DNA from 4 places in the Halomonas shantousis genome. Region 4 is predicted to be linked to each of the others. Evidence: predicted binding sites of a transcription regulator. Region 4 holds the regulator's gene; each other region holds the start of a gene.
What was found. The regulator LexA, encoded in region 4, represses DNA repair genes until DNA is damaged. The targets are predictions, from matches to a motif close to TACTGTNTANNTANACAGTA.

Region 1 (4,444 bases), 1.9 Mb from region 4:
CGGTGGCCTTGTCCTTGGCAGACACGTTGAGGATACCGTTGGCATCCAGATCGAAGGCGACTTCGATCTGCGGCACACCACGCGGTGCCGGCGGAATGTCGGCCAGATCGAAGCGACCCAGCGACTTGTTCTGACCGGACTGCTTGCGCTCGCCCTGCAGGACGTGAATGGTCACGGCCGTCTGGTTGTCGTCCGCGGTCGAGAAGGTCTGCGTCTTCTTGGTCGGAATGGTGGTGTTCTTCTCGATCAGCGGCGTCATCACGCCACCCAGGGTCTCGATGCCCAGGGTCAGCGGAGTCACGTCGAGCAGCAGCACGTCCTTGACGTCGCCACCCAGCACACCGCCCTGAATGGCGGCACCGATGGCTACGGCTTCATCCGGATTGACATCCTTGCGCGCGTCCTTGCCGAAGAATTCCGCAACCTTCTTCTGCACCATCGGCATGCGCGTCTGACCACCGACCAGGATGACGTCGTCGATCTCAGAAGAGGACAGACCGGCATCGGCCATGGCGGTCTTGCACGGACCGAGAGAGCGCTGAACCAGATCCTCGACCAGCGACTCGAGCTTGGCACGGGTGATCTTGACGTTCAGGTGCTTGGGACCGGTGTTGTCGGCCGTGATGTACGGCAGGTTGACCTCGGTCTGCTGAGCGCTGGACAACTCGATCTTGGCCTTCTCGGCGGCTTCCTTGAGGCGCTGCATGGCCAGGGAGTCACCGGACAGGTCGATACCGCTGTCGGACTTGAACTGGCTGACCAGATAGTCGATCAGCTTGAGGTCGAAGTCCTCGCCACCCAGGAAAGTGTCACCGTTGGTGGCCAGCACCTCGAACTGCGTCTCGCCGTCGACATCGGCGACTTCAATGATCGAGATATCGAAGGTACCGCCGCCCAGGTCGTAGACGGCAATGGTCTTGTCGCCACGCGACTTGTCCATGCCGTAGGCCAGCGCAGCCGCTGTCGGTTCGTTGATGATGCGCTTGACGTCGAGCCCGGCGATGCGCCCGGCATCCTTGGTGGCCTGACGCTGGGAGTCGTTGAAGTAGGCCGGCACGGTGATGACCGCCTCGGTCACTTCCTCGCCCAGGTAGTCCTCGGCAGTCTTCTTCATCTTCTTCAGGACTTCGGCACTGATCTGCGGCGGTGCGAGCTTCTTGCCCTTCACCTCGATCCAGGCATCGCCGTTGTCAGCTTCAGTGATGCCGTAGGGCACCATCTTGATGTCCTTCTGGACCACATCGTCCTTGAACTTGCGGCCGATCAGGCGCTTGACGGCATACAGCGTGTTGGTCGGATTGGTGACCGCCTGCCGCTTGGCCGCCTGTCCGACCAGCGTCTCGCCGTCGTCGGTATAGGCGATGATGGACGGCGTGGTGCGGCCGCCTTCCGCGTTCTCGATTACCTTGGCACTGTCACCGTCGAGTACGGCGACACAGGAGTTGGTGGTTCCCAAATCGATGCCAATAATGCGTCCCATGAGAATACCTCGAAATCGTTGCTTGCCTGTTCATTGCGGCCTGCGCCGCCTGCTTGTCATCTATGTGGGGGCGCTGCGATGCCTTTCAAGGGCTCCCGTCGCGCCTCGCCAGAAAGTTTCTTCGGCGTCAGCCAGCCGCCTGGCTGACCACGACCATGGCCGGGCGCACCAGTCGGCCGTTGAGCAGATACCCCTTCTGCATCACGTCCATGACCGTGTTCGGCTCCATTTCCGGATTGGGCACCATGGCCATAGCCTCGTGGTACTGCGGATCGAAAGGCTCGCCCGTCGGCTCCACCGGCTCGACACCGAACTTCTTCAATACGTCGAGCTGCAGCTTGAGCGTCATCGCAACGCCTTCACGGTGCGCCTCGCTGGCGTCCTCACCCATGGTGTCCAGCGCCTTCTCGAGGCTATCGATCACCGGCAGGAGCTCCTTGACGAACTTTTCCAACGCAAACTTGCGCGCCTTCTCCACGTCCTGCTCGGCACGCCGGCGAACATTCTGCGATTCCGCCATGGCGCGGACGGTCTGATCCTTGGCTTCGGCCAGTGACTGCTCGAGCTCTTCGACTCGCGCCGCCAGCGTTTCCGCCTCGGGGTTCACCATGATGCCGTCATCGACTTCGGCCTGTTCAGCCGCCCTGAGCGTGTCATCCAGTTCGCCTTCAAGCGCCTCGTCGTCGAGCGATTGCGGCTCGTCATCACGCGCAGGCGGAACCATTTCCTCATCGGTGGGAGTCTGTGGATCTTTGGCCATGTAGCATCTCCTGAAATCATGGAACGGCCCACAGGCCGCGATTGACAAAGCGTTGGCCCTTATATGGGGATGCCATCAACGATCTCAAGCCATCAGCGACAATGATGCCGATGGGTCATTGAAGCGACCGAGGGGCTACTGTATAAACAGCCAGAACAGAGGCGCCGACACCCACCGGCGCAATGAATGCCGGAGGTAGCCATGCTGACACAGCTTGCGATTCGCGATCTGGCCATCGTCGATGCCCTCGACCTGGACCTGCGCAGAGGAATGACCGCCATCACCGGGGAAACCGGAGCAGGCAAGTCGATTCTGCTCGGTGCGCTGGGTCTATGTCTGGGTGAGCGGGCAGACGCTGGCAGCGTACGTCACGGGCGCGATCGCGCCGATCTCTTCGCCCGCTTCGATATCACCCGCCTGCCGGGTGCCCGTGCCTGGCTGGAGTCGCGTGAATTGCCCACCGAGGATTGCCTGCTGCGTCGCGTGGTGTCCGCCAATGGCCGCTCCAAGGCCTGGATCAACGGGCAGCCATGCACCGTGGCCGACCTCAAGGCTCTGGGAGAGCATCTCATCGAGATCCACAGCCAGCACGCTCATCAGACGCTGCTTCATGAGGAGACCCATCTGCGCCTGCTCGACGACTTCGCCGGGCATGCCTCGGCTGTTGCCGAACTGCAGGACGGGTTCCGACGCTGGCAGGCGCTGCGCCGCAAGCTCAAGCGACTGGCGGAAGATGGAGACGAGGTGCAGGCACGCCGCCAGTTGCTGCGCTATCAGGTGGAGGAGCTCGACCTGCTGGCACTAGGGGAAGAGGAGCTGGCCACTCTTGAACAGGAGCAGGAACAGCTCGCTCATGCCGAGGAGTTGATTACCGAGGCTCAGTTCGCTGCGCAGTGTTGCGACAACGATGAAGGCGGCGCCCTCCAGCTGCTGAATCAGGCCGTCACTCGCCTTTCGCAACTGCCGGGCAGCGAACAGGGCGCGCTGGCGAATGCCCTGGGAATGCTCGGCGATGCGCAGATCCAGGTCGAAGAAGCCGCCCGCGAGCTGCACCACTTCGCCGATAGCACCGAACTCGACCCCGAGCGACTGGCCGAGGTGGAGTCGCGCCTCGGTGAAGTGCATCGGATCGCCCGCAAGCACCATGTCATGCCTGAAGAGCTGGTGGCGCTTCATCAGCGCCTGCGCGAAGAGCTTGCCGGGCTGGAAAGCGGCGATCATGACCTGGAAGCCCTGACCCGGGAAGTCGAAGCGCTGCGTGATGATTATCGCCTGCGCGCCCGCGCGATCAGTGCGGCCCGCAGCGAAGCCGCTGCCGCCTTTGGCCGGGAGGTACAGGATCAGCTGGCCTTTCTGGCCATGGGCAAGGCGGCCTTCGAGGTCGAAGTGGAAAGCCGCGACACCCCGCAGCCCAACGGTCTGGACCAGGTGCGCTTCTTGATCAGCGCCAACCCGGGCCAGCCGCCACGGCCTCTGGCCAAGGTCGCCTCGGGCGGCGAGCTGTCGCGCATCAGCCTGGCCATCCAGGTCGTCGCCGCGCTCCACTCCACCATTCCCACCCTGGTCTTCGATGAAGTCGACGTCGGCATTTCGGGCGCCACGGCGGAGATCGTAGGCCAGATGCTGCGCCGCCTGGGCTCCCAGGGCCAGGTCATGACCGTGACCCACCTGCCTCAGGTTGCCGCCCAGGCGCACCAGCACCTGCATATCGAGAAGCAGGTGCGTGACGATACCACCCTGACACAGATGGCTCTGCTCGATACCTCAGGCCGGGTGCGAGAACTTGCGCGCATGCTGGGCGGCGTCCATCTCTCCGACCGCACCCTGGCCCATGCCAGAGAGATGCTGGATGCCAGCCAGCATCCGCATCACTGACGTTTTGCAGCGCACCGATACCATCGTCACGGGCATGCCCTTTAGAAACGCAAAAGCCACGGCAGGCTTGCCGTGGCTTGTTATCCTTCATCTAGCATGATCGCGCCTGGCTGCTGGCCGAACCGTCATCAGCGACGGTGGCCGCCATCCTGACGACGCGTGGCCGTGGATCCCTTCGGACGGACATACAGCACCAGAGCGTGGTCAACCAGCTCGAACCCTCGCTCTTCGGCGAGTTCGCGCTGCCGCCGTTCGATTTCGGCATCGTAGAACTCGACCACTTCCCCGCTCTCCAAGCAAAGCATATGATCGTGATGCTCTTCCTGGGA
Region 2 (4,444 bases), 550 kb from region 4:
GCCGCCTTGAGCGTCTCGCCCTTCCACTCCTTCAGCGACATCATCCACATCAGATGCGGTGGCAGTGCTCCCGGCAATGTCACTGCGCCGCAGCACTGCTTGGTCTTGCGTCCCGAATCGCACCAGCAGGGCTCGTTGCGCCCGGGCTGTGCCAGCGGCTCCGTCTCGAAACCCAGTCGCGCCAGTGGCGTCTGGTTCCACAATAACGGCGCCAGTGCCTGAGCCAGCGCCAGATTGCCGCCCAATCGCCTGGCCCCTTCGTCACGCGCCCAGGCCATCAATGCCGGATAGTGCTCGTTGTCGCGAATGGCGCTCAGCGCCCCACTGGAGAATCCCAGCAGCTGTTCTACCCATATGGCCAGCATCGCATCCTCCCCGGGAAAATCCGCTCAGTCTATCATGCCCGATATTCCCGCTCAGCATGGTGTGATGTCCCCAGTATCATGCTGTCCGCGGTATACTGCGAGCCGTTGAACCCCAACACGAAGGATGGTCATCTTGCTGTTTCCGCGCCTCACACGTCGCCACTCCGCCGCTCCTGCCAGTGACACGCCGCAGGTGCGCCTCGAACGCGAGGGACTTGACGAAATCCGGCGCATTACCGCAGCCGTCGAGAAGGTGCCCTGGACCGTCAGTCTGCTGCAGATCCTCTGGACTGCAGGGCCCGTCACGCTGCTCGGCGCCTGGGGGGGCTATCTGCTCGGCTACGGCAAGGCACCGACGCTGGAAAACTACATCTTCTTCATCTCCTTCACGGTGATCACCGGGGCCGCGGGTATCATCGCCAATATCGCTCACAACCTGACCCGGGGAGGCCGGGTCAGCCGGACCGAACGCAAGATCGAACGAGTCATCAAGACCCTGCCCGAACTGCTGCTGGTGACACGCAATCTGATCGTCGAGAACCTGGAAGGCGAGGCACGACGGCGAGAAGCGGCCGCCATGCTGCTGCGCAAGCAGGATCTGTCACCCGAAGGAGTCGAACTGGCTGCCATCGAGTTGCTCGACGACCGCGACAGCGCGCGGGTCATCGCTCAGATCGATATCTACCGCCGCGTCGGCTTGCACGCCCGTATCCGCGATCTGGTCGCCCTCAACCGTGAGACGCTGGAGCCGCAGTTCGTCGAACTCTTCGAGGTCGCCCCCCAGGCCACGACACTGCTGCGCGAGCGCTTCGAGGGCCATGCCCCGAACATCCACCAGGGCGTGCCGCGCGACGAGAACTTCATCGAGCGCATCATGGCCGCTATCGAACAGGACAATGACCTGTTGATGACCCTGCAGGACGTCGAGGAAGTCCTCATTCTGGCCTTTGAGCTGATCAGTGGCCGCGAGATTCCCATGTTGAGCTTCGAATACCGCGGTCGCTGGCGCCTGGCCCGTGCCTTCGACAATCTCGAAGAGGCCCGCGCCCGATACCGCATTGCCCAGGCGACAGGCCTGTCGCGTCTCAAGGCATTGACCGCCTATCTGGCCGAGCAATCGGGGACGTTGGTTGAAGACGCGGCATCGGGGCTGCGCGCCGATGTATTGCTGGAGCGCTCCGTCCAGGCCATGAATGCGCTCACCGAACAGATCCAGCATCTGGCGCAGGCCGTCGAAGCCGGGCAGACGGAACGCAAGCGCACCCTGCGCACCAAGGCGGATATCCTGACCAACGCCATCAGGCTCTACAAGACGGTCTCGAGCGCTTACGAGCAGATCGGCCGCAGCCATGCGCAACTGCTGCGCATGGCCCAGCGCTGGGAAGAGGTCAGTGCCCATCTTTCCGATGAGACCACACGCCTGCGGCTGGGCCCCGGCCGCCGCGGCCTGCGCATTCGCGAACGCACCATCGCGCTCGATGACGAGGCCAAGGCACAGGTCTGCAAGCGCCTGGCCAAGTCGCTCAAGGCTGCCAACATCGACGACCGCGTCAGCCAGGTGGAGCGCGATGTGCCACTGGCCGTGAGCGTGGACACCGCCAAGCGCCTGGCGATCGACATCACTCTGGCGCTCGAACCCTATATCCAGCTCTCCCGCCCCGCCGTCCAGCGCGCCATCAACAGCTCAAACGCTGCGGATTTCGGGCAGCTCGAGCCCAACCTTTCAGCTGCCGCCAAGGCTGCATTAGGGGCGGCCATGGTCAAGGAGATCGACGTCGACCTGTCGCGTACGGCCGAATCCCTGGCCCTGGCCCTCGTGCGCCGTTATCGGGTGGATCTCGAACCGGCCGCCATCGAGTTTCTCAGCCGCCAGTACGGCGCGCGCGAAGCCACGTTGCGCATGCTTTCCAACCTGTCGAGTACACGCAACGAGGTTCGTAACGTCAGCTATCTCAGTCAGCGGCCCCCAGCCGTGGGCGCCCCGCAACGCGACTGGTATCGCGCCCTGGTACAGGCACGCCGCCACCTGGATCGCCAGTAGCGCATGGCAGCCCGGATAACGCACGCCAGACTGGCCAAGAGCTTCGGATGCTGTAAGAATATCCAGCCAGTGAATCATCGCTCATTACGGCTTCAGCAGGACACGACATGCGGCTGATCATTGCCGAAAAACCCAGCCTCGCCAGGGCCATCGCCGCCGCTCTGCCCGCCTCGCCCCAGCGTCGCGAAGGCTATCTGGAAGCGGGAGAGGATTGCGTCACCTGGTGTCTCGGCCATCTGCTCGAGCAGGCGGCGCCGGATGCCTACGATCCGCGCTACAAGCAGTGGCGTCTCGATCACCTGCCGATCGTGCCCGACCGCTGGCAGTTGATGCCTCGAACCAAAGCCCGCAGTCAGCTCGCCGTGATCCGCCGGCTGCTCAAGTCCGCCAGCAGCGTCGTGCATGCCGGCGATCCGGATCGCGAAGGCCAACTGCTGGTACAGGAAGTCATTGAGCATCTCGGTTGGCGAGGTTCGGTGATGCGCCTGCTGATCAGCGACCTCAACCTGCCGGCAGTACGCAAGGCCCTGAGCCACCTGGAGGACAATCACCGCTATCAGCCCCTGTACCGTGCCGCCGAAGCGCGTTCGCGCGCCGACTGGCTGTACGGCATCAACCTCTCGCGCGCCTGGACGCTGACCGGCCGACAAGCCGGCCACGATGGTGTCCTGTCGGTGGGCCGCGTGCAGACCCCGGTGCTGGGGCTGATCGTTCGTCGCGATCAAGAGATCGCCCGCTTTGTCCCGCGGCCCTTTCATGTGCTCTGGGCCGATCTGCGAGTCGAACATGGCGTGGTGCGCGCCTGGTGGCAGCCCGGCGAGCGCCACCGCCTCGACGAGCAGGGTCGCCTTCTGGAGCGCTCCCCGGCCGATGCCCTGGCCACTCGCCTGCCCGGCAGTCAGGGTCGGCTGTCGCATCTGGAGGCTCAACACAAGCGCCAGAATGCACCGCTGCCCTACTCGCTCTCCGCGCTGCAGGTCGACGCCGCCCGACGCTACAAGCTTTCCGCCCAGGCGGTACTGGATACCTGCCAAGCGCTCTATGAACGTCATCAGCTGATTACCTACCCGCGCTCCGATTGTCGCTACCTGCCCCTGGCCCATCTCGCCCAGGCGCCCAAGCTGCTGACCAGCGCCTGCCAGAACGATGCCATTCTTGCCGAGTGGCTGGCCGGCGCCGACTTCACCCGCCGCTCGAAAGCCTGGAACGACAAGCAGGTCGGGGCGCACCACGCCTTGACACCGACCGGGCGCACCCCGGACTTCGCCAGGCTTACCGCCAACGAGGCCAACGTTTTCCGGCTCATCGTGCGCAACGTCATGGCGCAGTTCTACGCGCCGCTGGAGACCCGGGAAGTGAAGGCGGAGTTCACCGTGCTCGACGAGATCTTCCGGGCTCAGGGCCGGGAGATTCTCGTGCCGGGCTGGAAACCGCTGTTCACCACCCGCGACGAGGCGCCCCCGCTGCCGGCCTTGCGCGAAGGGGAAAAAGCGCATGTCGTCGCGCAGTCCGTCGAGGATCGCGAGACGCGCCCGCCGGAGCCTTTCACCGATGCCAGCCTGATCAAGGCCATGATGAACGTGGCCCGCTACGTCCAGGACGATGCCGTCCGACGCACGCTGCGTGATACCGACGGCCTGGGCACCGAAGCGACTCGTGCAAGCATCCTCGAGACCTTGGTGCAACGCGGTTACGTGGCCCGCGAGAAGAGCACGCTGCGCGCGACCCGCACGGGACATGCCCTGATCGCGGCCCTACCGGAGGCGGCCACCCGCCCGGAGCGCACCGCACTATGGGAACAGCGGCTATCGTCCATCGCCGAGCAGAACGATCCGCCAGCACCTTTTCTTGACGAGCTGGTGAAGGACCTGCACGAGCTGCTAAGGCAGGCCGATGCCGGACGCATGCAACAGGCCTTCCGCAGCGCTCAGAGCATCGAGGCCCCTGCCCCCAACAAGCAGGGCCCCTCTCGCACGCGCAAGCGTGGAGGTACGAAAAGCGGCAAGAGGAATTCGAGTCGATCCGAAGCCTCCCCGCC
Region 3 (4,444 bases), 260 kb from region 4:
CCCTTCGCGCAGCCAGCTGCTGCCATGTGGAGCATGACGCAGCATGACCAGAACTTGCTTGTCAGCCGCTTCATCACGAGAGGCCATGGCGTTTACTCTTTCGCAGTCTTGCCCTCGAGACATCAGGGGGCAAAGGTGATCAGACGATCATGGTTCAGGCCCGCGTCGATCAGTTGACCCAGCCCGGTCAGCTCAAAGGGAAACTCAAGGCTATTGCCCGCCTTGCCATGGCGAGCGGCCTCCTTGTCGTCGAGCAGGCCACGCCGCAGCGCAGCAGCAATACAGACCAGCAATGACGTGCCATAACGGGCGTGCAATTCACACCAGGCATCCACGAGGTGGGGCTCATCCTGGGGTGGCGCCGCCAGACGAGCCGCATTGTAAACGCCATCATGATAGAAAAAAACGGTCGCCAACTCATGGCCTCTTGCAATCAGGGCATGCGCAAAGCGGATGGCCGAATGGGCCGCCTGGTGACTGTAAGGTCCTCCATGAACGATCAACGCATAACGCATGGGCGTCCTCTCTCGCCTGACCGACAGCTACGAACCAATAATTGCTATCCAACCCATAATGACAAGGCCCCGCACCAGGCGGGGCCCAACGCATCTTCACACATCAGTCGTCGGACATGATGCCCAGCAGGGACAGCAGACTGACGAAGAGATTATAGATCGAGACGTACAGGGTGATGGTCGCCAGGATATAGTTGGTTTCACCGGCGCGATGCACCATTTCGCTGGTCTGATAGAGAATCGCCGCAGAGGCGAACAGGACGAAACCTGCAGATACCGCCAGCGCCAGCCCTGCAATGTTAAAGACCATTGCCGCAATCATGGCAAGCACCAGCACGATAGCGCCCGCGATCATGAAATTGCCCAGGAAGCTGAAATCCTTGCGCGTGATGAGCGCTACCGCGGACAGCCCGATGAAGGTCGCGCCGGTCATCGCCAATGCGGTCATGACCAATTGCGCCCCATTGGGGACTGACAGGTAGAGATTCAGCAGCGGACCCAGCGTGAACCCCATGAACCCGGTGAAAGCGAATGTCGCCAACAATCCCGCTGCCGAGTTCGCCGTCTTGTGCACCAGGAACATCAGGCCATAGGCACCAATGAAGAACACGAATATGTTCATCTGCCCGACGCCCATGGCCATCGCGGCACCCGCCGTTGCAGCAGAAAACAGCAATGTCATGGCCAGCAGCATATAGGTGTTACGCAACACCTTGCTGGCGCTTACCGAGCGCGTCTGACGCTCGGTAACATGGGAAGTCTGATAGGCCATAGGTCTGGCTCCTGTCCTAGTTGGGAAACCGTCAATAAGACAAGAATGCCCGTAACAGGTTCCTTAAACAAGGATTGTTGCGAAACGTTCGCATGCAAATAACTTGTTGAAACCAAACGCGGCACTTGACGAAACAGAACAAGCTGGTAAGATTGCTCGCCGTAAGCCGGAGGGATGGCAGAGCGGTTGAATGCACCGGTCTTGAAAACCGGCAAGGGTTAACGCCCTTCCAGGGTTCGAATCCCTGTCCCTCCGCCACAATACGAAGGGGAATCAGTCACTTGGCTGATTCCCCTTCTTCGTTTCCGCCTGCAAAAATCCCCCAAAGTGCAACGGGTGCAACGTTTGCTGTTGCACCGCCCGCCCTAGACCAGTGCCTAATCACCATTTTTTAGACGAAAGTATTAATCTTTTCCCTGCTCGCTCAACCCTTCGGGCCGTTGATATCCGCGTTCCGCTTAACGCTTGCCTTTCTCTTTATCCGTTTACGATACTGTACAAACAACCAGTAATCGCAAAGGAGGAGATCATGACGTTTGAAACGGAGGCCGCGGAACAATCTTCCTACATCAAACTCGGCAAGCGAATGCAGCGGGCGGTCAACTCGCCCCGGGGCCGAGTCGCCCAGAACATCATTCTCGAGCGACAGCCTGACGAGAGCACCGAAGACTGGGAACGCATGCTGGAACCTGGCAGAGATGTCAGCATGAGCCTGCCGCCCTCTGCAGCGCATGCGCCCTTCTCGCCGCGCCCACGACATGCTCGTGGCACTCAATGGCATGATGGCTGCCGAGCGTCTGTAGCGCCGGCCCTAGCTCGCGCTGCCAACGGCTCGCCATCCACTTGGCGTGATAGCACAACAGCCTGAGCTCGACCGCCTGCGATTCGCTGAGCGTCACCCGCCCCTCCCGCCTCTTCCAATATCCAGCGTGCCGCTTGCGGGCAATCTGCCCGCTCTTACGTCTCAATCTGCTCATGTGGCCCTGTCTGCGTTATGTCTTCGACCGGTCTCCCTTCCCTCTATGCTCCTCCTGAGCAAGCGATTGCTCGAGGCGATAAGCGATCTCGGAGCTCAGGCTCCGACGATTCTGCTTCGCCCGCTGTCGCAGTCGCTCCTTTATACCGCTGGGCAGGCGTACGTTGGTCTGTTCGTGAGCGGCCATAAGAAAGTCCTTTTCAAGCGTTGCGCTTTATAAAGCTAGCACACCGCTACATTGACCCATGTAGCACTTTGCTACATCTTCGCTGCATGGCAGATACCGACCCCCAGTTGAACATGCGCATCCCTGAGTCGCTCCGTGACTTGATAAGAGATGCTGCAAAACAAAACAGACGCTCTCTCACGGCGGAAGTGGTCGATCGCCTCGAAGAAAGCTTTGCTCGAGAGGGATTGCTCAAGGGACCTCGCTCCTTCAGGCCGCGCAGTGCTGACGACCCTGATACACGAGAACTCATCGTAATGATGGAGCTGATGATGAATCAGCTGGACCTGATGCGCCGCGAACTTGATGCGAGGATGAAGGGATTGAAGAGCGAGGATGAGCCGTCTTGATGCATCGCGCCCTCCTTCTGCTCTCCTGCTTGCTCATCGCACTACCCACGTTTGCTGACGCCCCCTCGTCGTTCTCAGCAGCCAAACGGATTGCTTGGGAAATCCACGCTGATCACAGGGAAACTTTCTACTGCGGGTGCTCGTATGGCGGACCTGATAACACACCAGACTTGGCCGGCTGCGGCTACCAGGTGCGCAAGCAAGAGGCGCGTGCCAACCGAATCGAGTGGGAGCACGTCATGCCGGCTTACGACTTCGGGCGGGCGCTACAGTGCTGGCAGGAAGGAGGGCGTAAGAACTGCGAGGCAACCAGCCCCGAGTTCAATCGGGCCGAGGCCGACCTGATCAACCTCGTGCCGAGCATCGGTGAGGTCAACGGAGACAGGTCGAATATGGGCTACGGCATGGCGACCAGTACCGACGCGTTTCAGTACGGCGCCTGCAAGTCGAAGGTCGATTTCGGCGTTGATCGCTTCGAGCCACGCCCTGAAGTGAGAGGCGATGTAGCCCGGATCTATTGGTACATGAGCGACACCTACGACATCAATATCAGCAGCCAGCAGCAACGCCTATTCGAAGCGTGGGCAGCGGCGGACCCTGTAGATAGCTGGGAGCGCCTGCGCAACCAGCGTATTGCCGCGATCCAAGGCCGTGGCAATCCATACGTTGATTCCAAGGCGACGCCCGCACCGCTCCCTACCCCAGCGGCCAACGATCCGGTCTTCGCTCAGCCATCAGCGCAGTTTGATTGCGGGACGAAGAAGACGTGCAGCGCTATGTCCAGCTGTCAGGAGGCAATATTTCATCTGCAGCAATGCGGTAATGGAAGGCTTGATGGCGATAAGGATGGCACGCCGTGTGAGGCTATCTGCCGGTAACCGTAATGCTGAGCCATGACGGCGAAAGGAAGGTGACGCGGTATCAGTAGCCGAAAGGTCGCAGATGCGCGCCAAGCACACCACTCTGCTCTAATATAGGTTCTCCACAACAAGGAGAACATCATGAAGAAAGTTGCTATCGCTCTGCTCGCCGTTCTGGTCCTGGGGGCTGGATCTGCTTATGCGTGCCCCAAGGGAGAGCATCCTCACGGCGGTACCGGACCTCACCACAAAGGTGGCTACTGCTCTTGATCGCAAGATGGCGCCGGCATTCAGCCGGCGCCAACCGTTTGGTTATTTCAAATTCGACCCTGCTAGAGCATAACGATCAGAGTAAATGTTTCAGGCTACTGGCCGATGTGATGGTAGATGGTGAGAGTTGAGGAGTTGAGGTCTAGGGCTGATCGATGCCGGGCAGGCCCGGGCGTATGAGGGAGGAACGAAGGGCGGCGCGTGATGCAGTGGCGTTTGATTGTGGCTTGTACTGTACTCATATATAGTCGTAATTCATTTTTGAATATAACTGAGCTTAGGAGGTACTTATGGCTATCTCCGCAATGCAGGCAGCCAAAGCGGCCTGCCAGATGTCAGGTTGGGATCTGAGCAACTTGCAGCTGCACAAGCTCCTATACATCGCCCACATGCTGTACTCGGGTACTCATGAGGGAGAGCCGCTGATCCATGACGAGGACTTCCAGGCCTGGGACTACGGCCCGGTTTTACCCTC
Region 4 (4,444 bases):
GAATCTCGCGTATGGCCCGGCTGAGTGCCTGTACCTGCTCCGCGCTCTGCGTGTTGCGGGCAAACAGGATGACGCCGCCGACTTCGGGACGCGCCAGTAGCTGCCGCTCTTCCTGCGTCAAGGTAATGCCTTCCAGATCCAGCATTACCGGCCCGAGAGGTTGGGTCATCGTCACGTTCCTGGAATATGAAAAAAGAATTCTAATCGAGCCGTCCGGACCATAACAGAGGATCGGGGTCCATGGCATTTCGTCCTGGCAGCAACGCGGCCCATGCTGAAATGCCGGAGCTCTAGAGATGCAGCCAGACAGGCGTCCCAGGCCCGGCCCGCTCAAAGACCTCCAGCAGATCTTCATCGCGCAGGCGAACGCAGCCGTGCGAAGCGGCAACACCCATCGGCTCGCTGGGTGGCGTGCCATGCAGATAAATATAGCGTCGCTGGCTGTCATTCTCACCACCGCGATTCACGCTACGCTCCAGTCCGCAAAGCCACAGGATGCGCGTCAGTATCCAGTCGCGGTGAGGATTGGCCTGCGCCAACGACGCGCTGTAGATCTCGCCGGTAGGACGACGCCCGCGGAACACGCTGCCGACGGGCTGACCTGCACCAATGGCGGCCCGGACATAATGCCAGCCCAGCGGGGTCTGACCGCTGCCTTCACGCTGCCCTGCCCCCGCCGCCGCCGTCGAGATCGCATACCGGACCTGAGCTTCGCGCCCCTGCCACACGCAGAGTTGCTGCTGAGTCACATCGATTTCCAGCCAGACTCCCTGTTCGGGAGGCAACTGTCTCAGGCAGGGGGCTCGCATCGCTCACCCCGCCTGCTTGATTTCGGTAGTCGGCAAGGGAGCCGTCATACCCGCGACCACCACCGGACGCAGACGCCGGATCAGCTCGCGTACGCTGACATGCTCGCCAAAATCCTTCTCGGCGATATCGCGCAGCGCATCGAGACCGGAGAAGGTGAAAATCACCGATCCCAGCATGAAGTGCAGGCGCCAGAAACGTTCGCCATCCGGCAGGTCGGGCGTCGCACGTCGCACCAGCGCCGTGAAACGCGCAAAGACACTGCCGTAGTGCTCCTGGATATAGCGGCGCAGATGCCCTTGCGCCTGGGTATAGGCAAGCCCCAGCAGACGCATGAACACCTTCAGGCTGTTTCGCTCGGCAGGTACCTCGAGTACGCTGCGCGCCATGGTTTCCAGCAACACTTCAAGGGGAATCACACCATCGGGATGGCGGGCCTCGAGAGTGTCCAGGGCAGCATGAAAACGCTCGGTGAAGGGGTCGAGATAGCGAGCAAAGACCGCCTGAATCAACGATTTCTTCGAGCCAAAATGGTAGTTCACCGCAGCCAGATTCACCTTGGCCTTGCTGGTGATGTTGCGCAATGACGTTTCGGCAAACCCGCGCTCGGCAAAAAGCACTTCGGCAGTGTCCAGGATGCGCGTCACGGTATCGGTCTGAGCCATGGGGATGCCTCGCTTCCCAGCATAAACAGTTGTTTTAAACGCCCTTCGATTCTACGCGATCGGCGATTTTCCCTCAATGTCGCAATTAAACGCCCCCTGCTTGCCGCCGATACGCGACAGGAAGCAGTTGCAGCCGCGCAAATACTGGATACAATCCCATACTGTACGCTTGAACACTTCCAGCTCTCCACACAACTCCGCGGAGGTTGCATGTCCCGCCCGCTCACGCCGCGCCAGCAAAACGTCTATGACTTCATCGTCAAGACCATGAATGAATTCGGCTACCCCCCGACGCGGGCTGAAATCGCACGGGCACTGGGGTTTCGCTCTCCCAACGCCGCGGAAGAGCATCTGCGTGCGCTGGATCGCAAGGGCGTGATTCGCATGATTCCCGGCACTTCTCGAGGCATACGCCTGGCAGCGCCGGAAGCGGAGGCCCTCACTGCCGCCAATGATCAGGGGCTACCCATCATTGGCGAAGTCGCCGCCGGCAGCCCCATTCTCGCCGCCGCCCACATCGACCGCCACTGCCCGCTGCCTCCCGATTACTTCACGCCACGGGCCGACTACCTTCTGCGCGTGCGCGGCCTGTCGATGAAGGATGTCGGCATCTTCGATGGCGACTTGCTGGCGGTGCATCGCACCCAGCGCGTGCAGAACGGCCAGATCGTCGTGGCGCGCCTCGAGGACGATGTCACGGTCAAACGCTTCAAGCGCCAGGGACACCATGTCTGGCTAATCGCGGAAAATGCCGACTTTGCCCCCATCGAGATCGACTTGCGACACCAGCAGCTGGAAATCGAAGGCCTGGGCGTCGGCGTGATCCGTGGTGGAGACGGCAAGGGCCTGCACTGATCCGCAACGATGCGCAAGATCCTCCATGCCGATTGCGACTGCTTCTATGCCGCAGTGGAGATGCGCGATGATCCGGGCCTGCGCCATGTTCCACTGGCCATCGGAGGAAGTCCTGCGCAGCGCGGTGTGGTGGCGACATGCAACTACCCAGCCCGTGCTTTCGGCATCCATTCGGCGATGCCGACTGCCAGGGCGCTGCGTCTATGTCCCCACCTGACGCTTCTGCCCCCGGATTTCGGCAAGTACCGTAGCGTGTCCGCTCAGATCCAGGCCATCTTTCATGCTCTCACCCCCTGGGTCGAACCGCTTTCTCTGGACGAGGCCTACCTCGACGTTTCCGCCGTCACCGGCTGGCATGGCAGCGCCACCTGGATGGCGCACTGGTTGAAACAGGAAGTGCTTACCCAGACCGGCATCACCGTTTCCGTCGGCGTCGCTCCCAACAAGTTCCTGGCCAAGGTAGCCAGTGATTGGCAGAAACCCGATGGCCTGTTCGTGATCACGCCTGACAGAGTCGAGCAGTTCATCAATCAGCTCGAGGTGAAGCGACTCCATGGCGTAGGGCCCGCAACCGCTGCGAAACTGGAAAGCATGGAGATTCGCACGTGTGCGGATCTACGCCGCTGGACCCTGGAGGCCTTGAACGAGCGCTTTGGCAAGTTCGGCTACCGGCTGTTCGAACTGGCTCGCGGTATCGATGAGCGTCCCGTCAAGGTGGAGCGAGAGCGCAAGTCGGTCAGCGTGGAGACGACGTTCGCCCATGACCTTCCCGGCCTGGCTGCTTGCCGGGAGGCGCTGCATCCCCTTGTCGAGCGCTTGACAGAGCGACTGGCACGGCATGGAAACCCAGCGGCAAGCAAGCTGTTCGTCAAGGTTCGCTTTGACGATTTCACCAGCACGACGCTGGAATGCCGTGGCTTTGTTGTCGAGATGGAGGAGTTCCTGCCGCTGATGGAAAACGCCTGGCAACGCGGCAAGCGTCCCGTCAGGCTGCTCGGCGTCGGGGTAAGACTGGCGGCGCAAAGCGACACGCAGCAGTTGGGACTGTTCGATTAGGTTCTGCCGGGGCAGGCAAGCCGACCGTATTATATGACTAGCCGAGGCCGTCAGATGACTAGCCGAGATCGTCAGGAGACCAGCCATCCGGATTGGACGACGAGCGTCCACAGCCCGATGGCGATGAACATCATACTCGCGCCGAAGTGAATGCTCTTGAGCGGTAGTTTCTTGCAGAAACGATTGCCTGCCCAGAGGACGGGCGCATTGACCATCATCATGGCCAGGGTCGTTCCCACGGTTACCGCGAGCATGTCATGGAACCGTGCCCCTAGCAGCACTGTCGCCAGTTGCGTCTTGTCGCCGATCTCGGCCAGGGAAAACAGGACGAAGGACGTCAGGAAAACGCCGTGAAGGGCCGACCCGGCATCGAGGTCATCCTCGTCATCGGGACGCAACAGCCACAGCCCTATCGCCACGAAGGCAAACCCGACGACCAGCGTCAGGGTCGATTCGTCGATGACGTTGGCCAGCGAGGCACCCAACCAGGCCGAAACGCCGTGGTTGATCAGCGTAGCGCTCAGCATGCCCCAGAAGATGGGCCAGGGACGCATGAAACGAGCGGCAAGCAGCAAGACAAGCAGTTGCGTCTTGTCACCGATCTCGGCCAATCCGACGGCAAGTGCGGAAGTCAACAGGGCGTCCAACAACGGCTCCTCAGGGCTGACAATACCGCGACCAGAACATCAACCTGCCGCCAGCCCCGATGGCAGGGAGATGTCCTGGGTCTCGTCAGGCCTTTCGGCTGTTCACGCCATGGGCCGCGTAGCGAACCAAATATGTTGACGCAAACCTTTCATGGACGCCTGCCAGGAAGGAAATCGTGAATCTGGCAGATGGAAAGCGACTACTCCCCCAAAACTGCGAGCATCATACCCGCTCGGCTGGCGGCTGCCAACCGAGCCCATCGGCGGTATCACTTGGTATCGAAGTAGCGATGCGTGTCGAAAGTGGCCACCCAGTCAGGGTGATAGGCTGCCATGATGCTCAACAGCATGCCGGTGATGAACGCCTCGGAGGGCAACAGCATGGGCAGGAACAGGGCGTATTCCCGAACCTGA

Region 1: a site for LexA is predicted at 2,377-2,396, ahead of recN (DNA repair protein RecN). Genes of this name have one in related genera too.
Region 2: a site for LexA is predicted at 2,455-2,474, ahead of ACYQ12_RS08825 (DNA topoisomerase III). Genes of this name have one in related genera too.
Region 3: a site for LexA is predicted at 1,779-1,798, ahead of ACYQ12_RS10170 (DUF1654 domain-containing protein). Genes of this name have one in related genera too.

What each region holds. Positions count from the first base shown of each region.
Region 1 is NZ_BAAIER010000002.1:429,707-434,150, reverse strand. It holds gene dnaK (molecular chaperone DnaK) at 1-1,480, opposite strand, end outside; gene grpE (nucleotide exchange factor GrpE) at 1,608-2,240, opposite strand; gene recN (DNA repair protein RecN) at 2,442-4,115, shown strand; gene fur (ferric iron uptake transcriptional regulator) at 4,244-4,444, opposite strand, start outside.
Region 2 is NZ_BAAIER010000002.1:1,823,367-1,827,810, reverse strand. It holds gene ACYQ12_RS08835 (SEC-C metal-binding domain-containing protein) at 1-365, opposite strand, end outside; gene ACYQ12_RS08830 (hypothetical protein) at 499-2,406, shown strand; gene ACYQ12_RS08825 (DNA topoisomerase III) at 2,514-4,444, shown strand, end outside.
Region 3 is NZ_BAAIER010000002.1:2,115,718-2,120,161, forward strand. It holds gene ACYQ12_RS10150 (DsrE family protein) at 1-87, opposite strand, end outside; gene tusD (sulfurtransferase complex subunit TusD) at 123-515, opposite strand; gene ACYQ12_RS10160 (Bax inhibitor-1/YccA family protein) at 619-1,287, opposite strand; tRNA gene ACYQ12_RS10165 (tRNA-Ser) at 1,456-1,545, shown strand; gene ACYQ12_RS10170 (DUF1654 domain-containing protein) at 1,817-2,155, shown strand; gene ACYQ12_RS10175 (Arc family DNA-binding protein) at 2,280-2,450, opposite strand; gene ACYQ12_RS10180 (Arc family DNA-binding protein) at 2,537-2,839, shown strand; gene ACYQ12_RS10185 (endonuclease) at 2,839-3,717, shown strand; gene ACYQ12_RS10190 (Panacea domain-containing protein) at 4,260-4,444, shown strand, end outside.
Region 4 is NZ_BAAIER010000002.1:2,372,685-2,377,128, forward strand. It holds gene nagZ (beta-N-acetylhexosaminidase) at 1-169, opposite strand, end outside; gene ACYQ12_RS11380 (L,D-transpeptidase family protein) at 291-809, opposite strand; gene ACYQ12_RS11385 (TetR/AcrR family transcriptional regulator) at 813-1,472, opposite strand; gene lexA (transcriptional repressor LexA) at 1,683-2,327, shown strand; gene dinB (DNA polymerase IV) at 2,337-3,383, shown strand; gene ACYQ12_RS11400 (TMEM165/GDT1 family protein) at 3,455-4,030, opposite strand; gene ACYQ12_RS11405 (energy-coupling factor ABC transporter permease) at 4,300-4,444, opposite strand, start outside.